2 regions of the Kitasatospora sp. NPDC057936 genome follow, and region 2 is predicted to be linked to the other one. Evidence: riboswitches for the same ligand, from Rfam matches in the RefSeq annotation. Region 2 holds a riboswitch; the other holds the start of a gene.
The links. Region 2 has a riboswitch for thiamine pyrophosphate ahead of ACFVU9_RS35590 (purine-cytosine permease family protein). Riboswitches for the same ligand answer to the same signal wherever they lie in the genome.

Region 1 (7,185 bases), on a different contig from region 2:
CCGGGCCTACACCAGCTACCTGCTCGCGACCGTCTACGGCGGCTCCTTCGCGGAGGCGCTCGGCGCGGTGCTGCCCTGCTACTGGATCTACGCCCGGGTCGGCGAGGCACTGCTCGCCCAGGGATCGCCGGATCCGCTCTACGCCAAGTGGATCGCCACCTACGGCGACGAGGCGTTCCAGTCGGTGGTGCGGCGCGTGCTGGCGCTCGCGGACCGGATCGGCGAGGAGCTCTCCCCCGTCGAGCGCCGCCGGGTGGTCGAGCACTTCACGACGACCTCGCGCTACGAGTGGATGTTCTGGGACGCCGCGTGGCGCGGCGAGCGCTGGCCGGTCTGACGCTTCCGGGGCGGTTCCCCAGGGTCATCCCCGGGGGCCGGGGTCGGGGTGATCTCGGGGTTCTCTCCGGGCCGTTGGGCCTCGTTCCGGCACTGGCGCCCCCGTACGATCGACGTATCGAAAGCAAGCGGGATGCGGCACCGAAGGGGCGGCCGGCCCGAGGGGAGAGAAGGAACGGACATGGCTGAGCTCTGGAAGTCGCTGCCCTCCTGGGTGCGCAACATCGTCGTGCCGGTGCTGGTCCTGGTGCTGGCCTGGAACGTCGTGACCTTCGTGTTCGGCGTGGTCGGCGCGCTGCTGGGCCTGCTGATCAAGCTGCTGGTCGTGGTCGGCATCGGGGCGGCCGTGGTCATCCTGGTGAAGAAGGCGGCGAAGCTCTGACGACGCTCCGGCGTCGACGCCGAGGCCCGGCACCCCGTCGTGGGGTTGCCGGGCCTCGGCCGTCGCGGCGCGGGACCGCTCCGGGTCACTCCTCGATGCGGACCTGCTGCACCACCGGCGCCTTGGCGTCGGCCGGCGCGTCGGCCGGGGCCTCCTTCATGGTGCTCAGCAACTGGCGGGCCAGGCCCAGGCCGGTGCCGCCCATGGTCAGCGCCTTCGCGAACATCTCGCCCATGCCGTCCGCGCCGTTGAGCAGCACCATGTGCTCGACGTTGCCGAAGGACTCGGCCGCGGCCCGGACGATCTCCGGCCACTTCTCCGCCAACTCCTGCGCCACGACGGCGTCCTGGTTCTCGGCGAGGGCCGCGGCGCGGGCCCGGATGCCCTCGGCGTTGGCCAGCCCGAGCGCCCGGGCCGCCTCGGCGTCCGCCAGACCGCGGGCCTCGACGGCCGCGGCCTCCGCCTGACCGGTGGCCCTGGTCGCCTCGGCGGCGGCCAGGCCGCGCAGCTTGGTGGCCTCCGCCTCGGCCGCCGCGGCGATCTTCACCTGGCTGGCGTCGGCCGCCGCCCGCAGCTCGGTCTCCCGGGCGTGCGCCTGGGCCGAGGAGATCCGGGCGTCGCGGTCGGCGTCGGCCTTGGTGCGGGTCTCGTACGCCTTGGCGTCGGCCGGCTTGCGGACGTCGATCTGGAGCTGCTGCTCCTTGCGCTGGGCCTCCAGCTCGGCGACCTTCGTCTCCTGGACGACGACCTCCTGGCGGGCGGCCGCCTCGGCGAGCGGTCCGGCCTGCCGGGCGCGGGCGCTCGCGGTGTCCATCTCGGCCTGGTAGGAGGCCTGCTGGATCTCGCTGTTGCGGGTGGCCTCGGCCTTGCGGGCGAACGCCTCCTGCTCCGCCTCGGTGGCCTCGCGGTCGGCGGCGGCGGCCGCGATGCGGGCGTCGCGCTGGACGGCCGCGGCGTGCGGGGCGGCGAGGTTGCGGATGTACCCGGTCGGGTCCAGGATCTCCTGGATCTGCAGCGAGTCGATGATCAGACCGAGCTTCTCCATCTCGGCGCCCGAGGCGGCCCGGGTCTCGCCGGTCAGCCGATCGCGGTCGCGGATCATGTCCTCGACCGTCAGCCCGCCGACGATGGAGCGCAGGTGACCGGCGAACACGTTGTGCACCCGCTGGCCCATCATCTTCTGCTGGTCCAGGAAACGCCGGGCGGCGTTGGCGATCGACACCGAGTCGTCGCCGACCTTGAAGATGACGACACCCTTGACGTGCACCGGGATGCCCTGCTGCGTCACGCACTCGACGTCCAGCTCGGCCTCGTTGAGGTCCAGCGACAGGCGGCGCACCGCCTGCATGCCCGGGACGACGAAGGTGCCCCGCCCGGTGACGATCCGGAAGCCCAGGCCGTCCCCGTGCTTCGACCCGGAGATGATCAGTGCCTCGTTCGGCTCGGCGACCCGCCACATGAGCTTGAACAGGATGATCACAACGATGATGGAGGCCACCACGGCCCCCGCGACGACGCCGATAACCATCGGCCGACTCCCCCTTCAAGGCACACCGCTCCGTGGCTGCGCGTGGTTGTGCAGGAGTGCGCGGACGCGGTGGCAGCGGAGATTCTGCGCCTGTTCGTGCGCGTGCGCCAGTAGGTGACGTCGTGACTTCGTCCCGGTCCTGTCACGGGCCCCGTGACGAGGGAGGATCGTCCGTCAGAGCGGCGACACGAACACCGTGCGCGGCGCCTGGTACTCGACCACGATCACCTGCGTGCCCGTCGGCAGCGGATCCCCCGGCACCGCCAGGTACGCCAGGAACGCCTCCGTCCCCTGACGCTCGGGCACGTGCACCAGCACCTCCCCGACCAGGCCCGCGCCGATCTTCCCCGTGACCCGCCCCGTCAGTCCGATCATGGGCTTCAGTCTGCGCTCGCCGCCCGCCCACCGGAAGCCCTCTGGACCTGCGGCGATCCTCTCGCTACGGTGTTGGGCGTCATGTGCAGGCAACACCGCCTGCGGACGCGGGAGCTCGGAGCACCGGGCTGAGAGGGCGCTGAACGGTCCGTCGACGGACGGCCGGGACGCTGCGCCGACCGCAGGAACCTGGACCGGGTAATGCCGGCGTAGGGAGTGAAGGTCAGATGACCACGTTCGACGCACAGCCGCAGTCTGCCCAGAGCGCCCCCAGCAGCGAGCGCACCGGCTACCCGACCCCGGCCTGGCGCAAGGCCCACCGCGAGGGATCCCGCCCCGATCTGCGGGTCCCGTTCCGCGAGGTGGTGCTCACCAACGGCAAGACCGTTCCGCTGTACGACACCTCCGGCCCGTACACCGACCCCGCCTACGAGCCCGACGTGCGCCGCGGCCTGCCCGCCCTGCGCGACGCGTGGATCCGCCAGCGCGGTGACGTCGAGGAGTACGACGGCCGCGAGGCCCGCCCCGAGGACGACGGCATCAAGCACACCTCGCCGCGCGGCGGGAACCTGCGCAACCTCGACGCCGTCTTCCCCGGCCGCCCCCGCCGCCCGCTGCGCGGCCGCGGCGGCGCCGCCGTGACCCAACTCGCCTACGCCAAGCGCGGGATCGTCACGCCGGAGATGGAGTTCGTCGCCCTGCGCGAGGGCCTGGCCCCCGAGTTCGTGCGCGACGAGGTGGCCCGCGGCCGGGCCGTCATCCCGGTGAACGTGAACCACCCCGAGGTGGAGCCGGCGATCATCGGCACCAACTTCCTGGTGAAGATCAACGCCAACATCGGCAACTCCGCCGTCACCTCCTCGATCGAGGAGGAGGTGGAGAAGATGACCTGGGCCACCCGTTGGGGCGCCGACACCGTCATGGACCTCTCCACCGGCCGCAACATCCACACCACCCGCGAGTGGATCCTGCGCAACTCCCCCGTGCCGATCGGCACCGTGCCGCTGTACCAGGCCCTGGAGAAGGTCGACGGCAGGGCCGAGGAGCTGAGCTGGGAGGTCTACCGGGACACCATCATCGAGCAGTGCGAGCAGGGCGTCGACTACATGACCGTCCACGCCGGCGTGCTGCTGCGGTACGTCCCGCTGACCGCCCGCCGCAAGACCGGCATCGTCTCGCGCGGCGGATCGATCATGGCCGCGTGGTGCCTCGCGCACCACAAGGAGAACTTCCTCTACACGAACTTCGAGGAGCTCTGCGACATCCTCGCCGCCTACGACGTCACCTTCTCGCTCGGTGACGGCCTGCGGCCCGGCTCCATCGCCGACGCCAACGACGAGGCGCAGTTCGCCGAGCTGCAGACCCTCGGCGAGCTCGGCCGGATCGCCCGCGAGCGCGACGTCCAGGTGATGATCGAGGGCCCGGGCCACGTCCCGATGCACAAGATCAAGGAGAACATGGATCTCCAGAAGGAGATCTGCGACGAGGCGCCGTTCTACACGCTCGGCCCCCTCACCACGGACGTCGCCCCCGGCTACGACCACATCACCTCCGGCATCGGCGCCGCGATGATCGCCTGGTGGGGCACCGCGATGCTCTGCTACGTGACGCCCAAGGAGCACCTGGGCCTGCCCAACCGGGACGACGTCAAGACCGGCGTGATCACCTACAAGATCGCCGCCCACGCCGCCGACCTCGCCAAGGGCCACCCCGGCGCCCAGGCCTGGGACGACGCCCTCTCCGACGCCCGCTTCGAGTTCCGCTGGGAGGACCAGTTCAACCTGGCCCTCGACCCGGAGACCGCGCGCGACTTCCACGACGAGACCCTCCCCGCCGAGCCGGCCAAGACCGCGCACTTCTGCTCGATGTGCGGCCCGAAGTTCTGCTCGATGAAGATCTCGCAGAAGATCCGCGACGAGCACGGCGACGGCTCCACGGCCGTCGGCACCGAGTTCGACGCCGAGGCGCTGGCCGGTATGCAGGCCATGTCCGAGGAGTTCAAGGCCCACGGCAACAAGGTCTACCTGCCGATGGCGGACTGACCGCCGCCGCCCCAGAGCCGGCCCGCGTTCCTCCGGGGGGAGAGCGCGGGCCGTTTTCCTTTCCACCCGGCGGCCTCGGACGGGTTCCGGTCTTTGCCGCCCCGCCATCGTGCGTCCGGGGGAAAACGGAGGCACCCTGGGGGGAAGGCCGACCAAGGAGGCAGCGATGGGCAGCCCGATCAAGGGGACCGATCCGAGCGACGAGACGAACCGGGACGCCAAGGCGTCCCCGCGGCAGCTGTACAGCGGTGGCGAGCGGCCCTTCGACCCCGAGGACCTGGTCATGGCGTCCGGGCAGGACGTCACGCCCGAGCGCCTCGCGTGGGCCAGGCGGCAGATCGACGAGAAGGGCGCGGCGGCGCTCGAACGCTACCTGCCGTAGCGGCCGCTCCGGGGTCCTGCGCGCTGCCCCGGGCGTGGCCCGGGGCAGCGGTGCGTCAGCCGACCTCGTCGGGGCCGGTGAAGCCCGGCGGGGTGTAGCCGGGGGTGCTGAAGTCGGGCGGGGTGAAGGCGGCGGGGCGGGAGGTGCGGCCCTCGGGGTCGGTGAGGCCGTCGGGGCCCGGGCTGGTGTAGCCCGGCGGGGTGTAGCCGGGGCTGGTGAAGTCCGGGCGCTGGGCGGGGACGGCCGGGAGGCCGGCGTGCAGGTAGGGGAGGAGGCCGTGGTCGCGCAGGGCGGTGCGCCAGGCGCGGCGGGCGGCGGCGAGCTCGGCGGCGAGGTCGGGGTCGGTGCCCGCGGGGGCGCCGGAGCCGTCGCGTAACGCGGTGAGGACGAGCCCGACGAGGCCGACGGTCATCGCGACGATCCCGGCCGCGAGCGCGATCCAGCCCGCGGTGAGCAGGGAGCGGGCGAGGACGAGCCCGGGGTCGGCGGCGCGCAGGGCGTACCCGAGGAGCAGCAGGACCAGCGCCGCGGCCCAGGCCAGGATCGGGGTGAGCACGGTGAGGACCGGGAAGAGCCCGGCGCCGCCGTCGGCGGAGCGCAGCTGGGAGAGCAGGCCGGGGGCGGCCGGCTCGGCGCCCTCGGCGGGCGGGGGCGTGCTGCGCAGGCTCTCGCGCAGCCCGGTGTAGTGCTCGTACTCGGTGGCGGCCGCGGCGGCGATGGCGTCGGCGTCGCGCAGGGCGCGGGCGCGCAGCTGGTCGGCGGTGAGTGCGCCGGGCGCGCGGAGGGCGGTGCGGACGGTGCCGTCGCGGAGGGCTTCGGCGAGGAGGCGCTCGTACTCCGGGCGGTCCTCGGCGAGCAGCGGCGGGGGGTTGGTCATGGGGACCCCGTTCATGCGGACCCCGGTTCGCTCCGCCTCGCGGGCTGGGTGGGCCCGCAGGGGCGCCGAATCGGGCGCGGAGGCGGGCCGCCGGACGGGCGGCCGCTCGTGGTGTGCCTCATGGTAGGGGCGGGTGCGCCCGCGCTGACAGTCCGATTCCGGAATTTCGCGCCCCGGGCCGCGCGCGTGCGACGGCCCGGGCGCCGGGAACACCCGTGCGACGGGTGGGCCGGCGGGTGACGTCAGTTGACGGGCAGTCGGGCGATGAGCAGGCGCCCTTCCATGGTGACGCCGCCGTCCATGGCGACCGCGAGGTCGTCGGCGTACACGTACGGCCCGGGGATGTGCGGCGGGGCGCCGTCGTCGGCGTGCACAGCGCCGGTGAGGTACGGGATCGGGCTGTGGCCGTGCACGATCCGGCTGCCGCCGTAGGTGTCGAGGAGCTCGTGGACGGCCGTCGGGCCGGCGTCGCCGCGGAAGGCGAAGCGCTTGGTGAAGCGGCGGAAGCAGTCCCACCACTCGTCCACGCCCTCGTCGGCGAGCAGGCTGTGCACCGCGTCGTTGACGTCGGGGATGGACTCGCCGTACTCCAGGTAGGCGGTGGTGTCGGAGTGCAGCAGCAGGTGGCCGTCCTCGATGGCGATGGCGGGCAGCCGGGAGAGCCAGCTGATGTGGTGCGCCTGGAGCCGGTCGAGGTCGTGCTGCTGGCCGCCGTTGAGCCGCCAGGCGGCGAGGAAGGAGGCGGTGCCGGCGGTGGACTGGACGGGTTCGTCCCCGTACCTGGCGGCGCCGAGGAAGAGCAGTTCGTGATTGCCCATCAGGGCCCGGCAGTAGCCGCCCGCGGCGGCGGCCTCGGCGGCGAGCTGCATGACGAGGTCGATGACGCCGATGCCGTCGGGGCCGCGGTCGGTGAAGTCGCCGAGGAACCAGATCCGGGAGCGGCCGGCGCACCAGTGGCCGTCGGCGTCGATGATGCCCTGGTGGCGGAGTTCGGCGACGAGTTCTTCCAGGTAGCCGTGGACGTCACCGACGACGTAGAGCGGGCCGGGCGGCTCGTCCGGGCCGGGGGCCGGGTACGGGTAGCTGGGCACGGGCTCGGGCAGCGGCGGGCCGAGCTCGATGGTCGGCGGGTCGTCGCGGCCGGGGAACTGGTCGGCCGGCCGGTCGGGGTGTCCGTCGGCCAGGGGGTCGGGCACCGCGTCGGGGAACTGGAGGGCCGGCGAGGGCCGGTCGGGCAGGGTCGGCTCGTAGCCGGGGTGGTCC
Region 2 (7,185 bases):
GCCATCGCACCGTTGTCGGCCGCCGCAGCACCGGCACCAGCGAGCAGCAGACCGGCCGCGAGCGGAGCGGCGACCAGGAAACCGGCCACCCGACGGGTGTGGATGCGAACCATGAGAACCTCCAAGAAAACGGTAAATCGTGCAATGTGTGCGGGAGTTCGCCGGCCAGACGAACACCTGCGGGCTGCGACGCCGAGAGACAGACTTCCGCAACAAATCGACAAAGCACCACCTGACGGAGCAGTTTTCGCCCGTTAGCGTGATATCCACCAAGGCCCCGCATAACGGCACGACAGCGGGACAGCGCTTCGACACACCTATCCTGAGCTGGGATTTCATCCGAACGGACGCCCTGCGAAGCCCTACCCGACCCCGCGCGAGGCCGCGCGAAGGAGCGCACGGAAAAATCACCGCACCACCCTGGGCGCGCAGCAAGGGAAGACACGCCCCCGAAAAGTTCGACGACCCGACCATGTCGACAATCGGCGACTTATGAAGACCATCATTCAGGAATGATGCTGCGACCGTCGGAAGATCAGACCATCTTGCCCGGATTGAGGATTCCCAGCGGATCGAAGACCGCCTTCAGCTGCCGCTGCAGGTCCAGCGCCACCGGCCCCAGCTCGCGCGCCAGCCAGTCCCGCTTGAGCAGCCCGACCCCGTGCTCGCCGGTGATCGTGCCGCCCAGCTCCAGACCGAGCGCCATGATCTCGTCGAAGGAGCGCTGCGCCCGTGCCGCCTCCTCCTCGTCCGAGGCGTCGAAGATGACGATCGGATGGGTGTTGCCGTCCCCCGCGTGGCTCACCACGCCGATGGTCAGCGCGTGCCGCTCGGCGATCGCCGCGACACCGTTCAGCATCTCGGCCAGCCGCGAACGCGGCACCGCCACGTCGTCGATCATCGTGGTCCCCAGCCGGTCCAGGGCCGGGAGCGCCAGCCGCCGGGCCGCCAGCAGCAGCTCGGACTCCGCCTCGTCCTCGGCCGGCACGACCTCCGTCGCCCCCGCCGACCGGCACAGCTCGGCCACCCGCGCCAGCTCGGCGGCCCGGTCCGGCCCGTCGAAGGCCACCAGCAGCAGCGCCTGGGTGGACGCCGGCAGGCCCATCCGCCCCATCTCGTTGACCGCCCGCACGCTGACCGCGTCCATCAGCTCCATCAGCGACGGGGTCAGACCGCCCGCCATCACCGCGCAGACCGCGGCCCCGGCGGCGTCCGCGCTCGGGAACTCCGCCGCCAGTGCCAGCTGCGGCGGCGGGGCGGGCCGCAGCGACAGCACCGCCCGGACCACCACGCCCAGCGTGCCCTCCGAACCGACCAGCAGCCGGGTCAGGTCGTACCCGGCCACGCCCTTGGCCGTCCGGCGGCCGGTGGACAACAGGCGCCCGTCCGCGAGCACGACGTCCAGCCCGAGCACGTACTCGCTGGTGACCCCGTACTTCACGCAGCACAGGCCGCCGGCGCCGGTGCCGATGTTGCCGCCGATCGTGCAGGACTCCCAGCTGGACGGGTCCGGCGGGTAGGACAGGCCCAAGTCGGCCACCGCGCGCGAGAGTTCGGCGTTGACCACGCCCGGCTCGACGACCGCGATCCGGTTCACCGGGTCGATCTCCAGGATGCGGTTCAGCTTCACCAGGGACAGCAGGACGCAGCCGTCGACGGCGTTCGCGGCACCGGAGAGCCCGGTCCGCGCGCCCTGCGGCACCACCGGGACGCGGAGCTCGGTGGCGGTCCGCAGGACGTGCTGCACCTGCTCGACGGTCTCCGGGAACACGACGACGGCGGGCGTCCCGGCGGCGCAGAACCCCGCCATGTCGTGGCGGTAGGCGTCCATGACGTCCTCGTCCACGACGACCGCCCCGGGCGGGAGCCCCTGCGCCAGCCGATCCGTCAGATCACCCATCGCCGCCTCCGCTCACCGCCCGCAGTCGTCCCCCGCACTCTGCCCGCCGGGCGAAGCCCCGGCAAGTGGGCCCTGCGGGGCAGGAGGTGGGGGAACGGCTCCGCCGGGGAGCGGACGGGGGAAGGAGGCGGAGGGCCGTACAGGCGCCCCGGCAAGTGGGCCCTGCGGCGCAGGGGATGGGGGAACGGCTCTGCCGGAGGGCCAACGGAGGAAGACAGGGCGGAGGGCCGTGCAGGCCCCGGCGGGTGGGGCCGACGGGGCCTGCGTCGCGGGTTACTGCGGCTCGACGGGTTCCTGGAGTTCGGTCACCCAGTGGGCCGGGTCGTCCGGGCACTCCAGGTAGAGCTCGCGGGCGTAGCCGGTGGAGCGGTAGCCGTTGGCCTCGATGAAGTGGGCCAGCTCCTGGAAGGCGCCCACCGCGTCGTCCATCGACCCGCGGTGGACAACCGTCGCCGCGTGGTCGAGCGCGGGCAGGTCGACCACGTCGAAGTCGTGCTCCCCCGCCCGCACCCCCGGCCCGACCGGGACCGCGGCGCGGACCAGCACCGCGCCGCCGCCCTCCGGGGCCTCCTCGTAGCGGGCCACGGCCGGGCCGGTCTCGGCGACCCCCGCCGCCGCCAGCCGGCGGCACAGCTCGGCGAACAGCGGGCCGATCACCGGTCCGATGTCCTCCGGCTGGTAGCTCGCCGCCACCGCGCTCAGTTCGGCCGCCCGGACGGACGGCACCGGCTTCACCACGACATCGTGCGTGGACATGGTCCCCTCGCTCTCGATCGTCCGGAGCCTCGCCCGCACCCGGGCCAGTCGCCGCGTGTCCGCCGCGATCGCCTCGGCCAGTTCGGCGCGCCGCAGCCGCAGCATCCCGCGCAGTTCGGCCGCGTCCACCTCCTCGTCCAGGACGGCCCGCACCTGCTGGAGCGTGAAGCCCAGCTCCTTGAGCGCGATCACCCGGTTGAGCCGGGCGAGTTGGGCCGCCTGGTAGAAGCGGTAGCCGCTGACCGGGTCCACCCGGGCGGGGTGCAGCAGTCCGATGGCGTCGTAATGGCGCAGCATCCGCACCGACACCCGGCCGTGCCTGGCGAAGTCTCCGATGTTCAACATGGTGCTCCCAGTGCACGGCCTCCCACGGTGTCAGGGTCAAGCCCCGCTGCCCGCAAAACGCGAAGGCGGGTGCCGACTCGATGTCGGCACCCGCCCTGAGCAGGTGTTTTCCCCTACCGGCGGAGAGCGTGGGATTCGAACCCACGGTGACGGGTCACGCCACGACAGTTTTCAAGACTGTTCCCTTAGGCCGCTCGGGCAGCTCTCCAGGCGGAGGTCAGCCTAACGGGTCCGGCGGGGTTCGGTGCACACGGTTTCCGGGTGCCGGGTCAGCTCGGGGTGTCGCCCTCCCGCGAGCCGAGGGTGACCTTGGTGGTCATGGTCTGGCCGTTGCGCTGGTACTCGACGTCGACGGTCTCGCCGGGCTTGTGCGTCCAGATCCGGCTGACCAGGGCCGGGCCGTTCTCGATCGGGGCACCGTTGAGCTTGGTGATGACGTCGCCGGGCTTGAGGCCGGCCTTGTCGGCGGCGCCGCCGGGGGTGACGGCGGGCTGGCCCTGGATGTCGCGGGTCTGGATCTGCGCCCCGTCGCCCTTGTAGTCGTCGTTGCGCAGCACCTGGAGCTGGGCGTAGACCGGCTTGCCGGTCTTGATCAGGGTGTCGGCGACCCACTTGGCCTGGTTGATCGGGATGGCGAAGCCGAGGCCGATGCTGCCGGCCCGCCCGTTGGCGGAGGCGTTGGACTGGATCGCCGAGTTGATGCCGACCACGGCGCCGCTGGAGTCGAGCAGCGGGCCGCCGGAGTTGCCGGGGTTGATCGAGGCGTCGGTCTGCAGGGCGTTCATGTAGGAGGCCTGGGCGCCGGTCTCGTCGCCGGAGGCGACCGGGCGGTCCTTGGCGCTGATGATGCCGCTGGTGACGGTCGACTCCAGGCCGTACGGCGCGCCGATCGCGATGGTGGCGTCGCCGACGTTGACCTTGTCGGAGTCGGCCAGCGTGAGCGGGCTCAGCTTCTCCTTCGGCGGGTTGTCGATCTTGACGACGGCCACGTCGTAGCCCTCGGCGCGGCCGAGCACGGAGGCGCTGTAGGAGGAGCCGTCGGCGAACTTGACGGTCAGTTTCCCGCCGCCGCCGGTGACGGCGGGCGCCACCACGTGGTTGTTGGTGAGGATGTGGCCCTCGGTGTCGAAGACGAAGCCGGTGCCGGTGCCCGACTCGCTGCTGTTCTGCGCCTTGATGGTGACGACGCTCGGCAGCGCCTTCTGCGCGATGGCGGCGATCGAGCCGGGGGCGGGCTCGTTCTTCTGGGTGTTGCTGGCCTGGATGGTGGTGCTGCGGTGGTCGTCCGCGGAGGCGACGGAGTTGCCGTTGCCCGAGACCGCCACGCCGACGGCACCGCCGGCGATGCCCGCCACGAGGGCGACGGCGGCGATCAGGGCGACCAGGCCGCCGCGCTTCTTGCGGGGACCGCCGGGGCCGGCCGGGCCGCCGGGGTAGTCCGCCGGGTAGCCGAGCGGGCCCGCGGGACCGCCGGGCGCACCGGGGGCGCCCGGGTAGCCGGGGATGCCGTGCGCGGCGGTGGTGTCGTGCCCCGCGCCCCAGCCGCCGAGCGGGCGGCCGGCGCCGAACGGGTGCTGGGCGCCGGGGGCGGCGTACGGGTCGTGGGCGCCGGCGGCGGGGACGCCGTGGGTCGGCGTCGCGTACGGGTTGGCGACCGGCGGCAGGACCGGGGCGGCCTCGCCGACGGGCGCGGCGGGCGCAGCCGGGGCAACGGGCGCGGCCGGTACCGCGGCCGGGGCGACGGGCGCGGCCGGGGCGGGCGGCAGGACCGGCGGCGGGGCGTCGATGTAGCCGCTCTCGGCGACCGGCGCGACCGGCGCCTCGGCGGGCGCGGCGGGGGCCGCCTCGGGCGCAGCGGGGGCGACGGGCGCCGCCTCCGGGGCGGGGACCTTGGTGAAGGCCATGGTGGGCTTGTGCCCGCCGTCGGCCGGCGCGGCGTCCGCCGGGGCCTCGGGCTCGGGCACCCGGCCGAAGGCCATGGTCGGCTTGTGCCCGCCGTCGGCCGGCGCGGCGTCCGCCGGGGCCTCGGGCTCGGGGATCCTGCCGAAGGCCATGGTGGGCTTGTGCCCGTCCGGAGCCGCGGCCGCTGCCGCGGCCTCGGTGCCCGAGGGCTGCTCCCCCTGCGGCCCGGTGGGCCCAACCTCGCGCTCGGTGCTCACGGACGACCTCCATAGCTGACAGAACCAAGGACCATAGTTTTTCGCACTGCCGATTCGATTGCCGTAAGGACCCCTCTGAAGAACTCATAAGAATCCTTAGGCGGGACCGACGCCTCCGCTCGACGACACGTTCCCGGCGGCGGCTCCCCCACCCCCGCCGAACGTCCCGCGATGCGGACGGCACGCCCCCTGGCCTTGGGCGTTCGCCCCGGTGCCGGTTAGCCTGTCGCTCCAAACTGACACGCGGGAGCTTGGACCTTCCAGGCTGAGAGTGCGCTGGTCGACCGTACGCCACGGGATCCCGGGCGGACCGTCGAGGGGGCGCTGACCGCCGGAACCTGTCCGGGTAATGCCGGCGTAGGGAGTATCGGCCATGCCGCCTGCTTCGCCATCCTCTTCTTCGGGCGCGCCCGAGTCCAAGGGTTTCTCCGAATCGTCCACGACCGGTCATGACGGGCCCGGATCCGGCGGGACCGCCGCCGCGACCGCGCTGCTGGACCGGCCGGAGAAGGCCGAGGCACCGCTCGTCCTCGACGCCGAGCCGCCGCGCACGCTGCGTTTCCGCGACCACTTCGCGCTGTGGATGAACCTCGGCGTCAGCCTGATCGGCTTCTCCACCGCCGCCACCGTGCTCGGCGCCCCGGGCAGCGAGCTGTCGCTGGCCGCCGCGGGCACCGCGATCGTGGCCGGCACCGCGGTGGGCACCGCGATGCTCGGCGTGGCCGCGCTGATCGGCGCCCGCACCGGCGCGCCGGCGATGGCGAACCTGCGCGGGCTGTTCGGCACCCGGCTCTCGTACGTCCCGACGGTGCTGAACATCGTCCAGTGCATCGGCTGGGGCGTGTTCGAGCTCCTGACGATCGCGGCGGGCGCGCAGACGGTCGCCCACACGGACGGCTACCGGTGGCTGTTCGTCCTGCTCGCGGGCGGGCTGACCACCGTGCTGACGATCTGGCCGCTCGGCTCGATCCGGGTGCTGCGGCGCTTCGTGGCGGGCGCCGTCGCCGTCGCGATGGTCTACCTGACCGTCCAGCTGGGCCGGCACGGCGTGCCCGACCCGGGCAAGGGCAACTGGCACGGCTTCCTGGGCGCCACCGACGCGATGATCGCGGTGTCGATCTCCTTCGTCCCGCTCGCCGCCGACTACACGCGGCACTCGCGCACGCCGCGCTCGGCGTTCTGGGGCAGCTTCTCCGGCTACACCGTCGCCCAGGTGTGGTGCTACGCGCTGGGCCTGATGGCGCTGCTGCAGTCCGACGGCGACCCGAACAAGATCTTCGACTCCTTCCTCGGCGTCTGGGCGGGCTGGCTGTTCCTGCTGGTGCTGGTGCTGCGCGAGACGGACCAGTCCTTCGCCAACGTGTACTCGACCGCGATGTCGGTGCAGAACCTGCTGCCGCGGGCGGACCGCCGGGTGCTGTCCGGCGCGATCGGCCTGCTGACCACCGTGCTGGCGCTGCGGATCGACAAGTTCACCGACACGTACACCAACTTCCTCGGCCTGATCGGCTCGGTCTTCGTGCCGCTGCTGGCCGTGCTGGCGGTGGACTACTTCTTCGGCGCCGGCCGCAACGGCTGGAACCTCACCGCCGAGGCGCCCTCGCGCTGGCTGATGCTGCTGCCGTGGGTGCTCGGCTTCGCGGTCTACCAGTTCATCGCGCCGACCCCGGTAGCCGGCTGGTGGACCGACTTCTGGACCTCGGCCCAGGGGGCGCTGCACTTCACCCCGCAGGAGTGGACGTCGGCCTCGCTGTTCGCCTTCGCGGTGCCCGCGCTGGTCACCTGGGCGCTCACCCCGCTGAGCCGGCGCACCCCGCAGCACTGAGGGAGCGGAGGCGAGGACGGCCCCTCGGGTTGGGACCGTCTTCGCCTCCGCGTCACCTGCTCCGCCTATCGTTGACGGCGTGACCAGCCCAGATCTGTCTTCGACGGCCCCGCGCACCGCGCCGTCCGTCCAGGTAGTCGCCCACCGCGGCTCCTCGGACGCCCTGCCCGAGCACACCCTGGCCGCCTACCGGCGGGCCC

Region 1: linked by a shared signal. The riboswitch ahead of thiC (phosphomethylpyrimidine synthase ThiC) and the one ahead of ACFVU9_RS35590 (purine-cytosine permease family protein) in region 2 are both predicted to bind thiamine pyrophosphate.

The regions. Positions count from the first base shown of each region.
Region 1 is NZ_JBHVPD010000040.1:46,345-53,529, forward strand. Features, by position in the region: gene tenA (thiaminase II) at 1-337, shown strand, start outside; gene ACFVU9_RS21625 (DUF5326 family protein) at 518-718, shown strand; gene ACFVU9_RS21630 (SPFH domain-containing protein) at 804-2,246, opposite strand; gene ACFVU9_RS21635 (hypothetical protein) at 2,421-2,621, opposite strand; TPP riboswitch at 2,719-2,854, shown strand; gene thiC (phosphomethylpyrimidine synthase ThiC) at 2,849-4,663, shown strand; gene ACFVU9_RS21645 (hypothetical protein) at 4,830-5,045, shown strand; gene ACFVU9_RS21650 (hypothetical protein) at 5,101-5,922, opposite strand; gene ACFVU9_RS21655 (metallophosphoesterase) at 6,165-7,185, opposite strand, start outside.
Region 2 is NZ_JBHVPD010000093.1:25,020-32,204, reverse strand. Features, by position in the region: gene ACFVU9_RS35615 (hypothetical protein) at 1-113, opposite strand, end outside; gene ACFVU9_RS35610 (FAD-binding oxidoreductase) at 536-1,900, opposite strand; gene ACFVU9_RS35605 (MerR family transcriptional regulator) at 2,174-3,001, opposite strand; tRNA gene ACFVU9_RS35600 (tRNA-Ser) at 3,122-3,209, opposite strand; gene ACFVU9_RS35595 (S1C family serine protease) at 3,271-5,160, opposite strand; TPP riboswitch at 5,394-5,541, shown strand; gene ACFVU9_RS35590 (purine-cytosine permease family protein) at 5,534-6,985, shown strand; gene ACFVU9_RS35585 (glycerophosphodiester phosphodiesterase family protein) at 7,065-7,185, shown strand, end outside.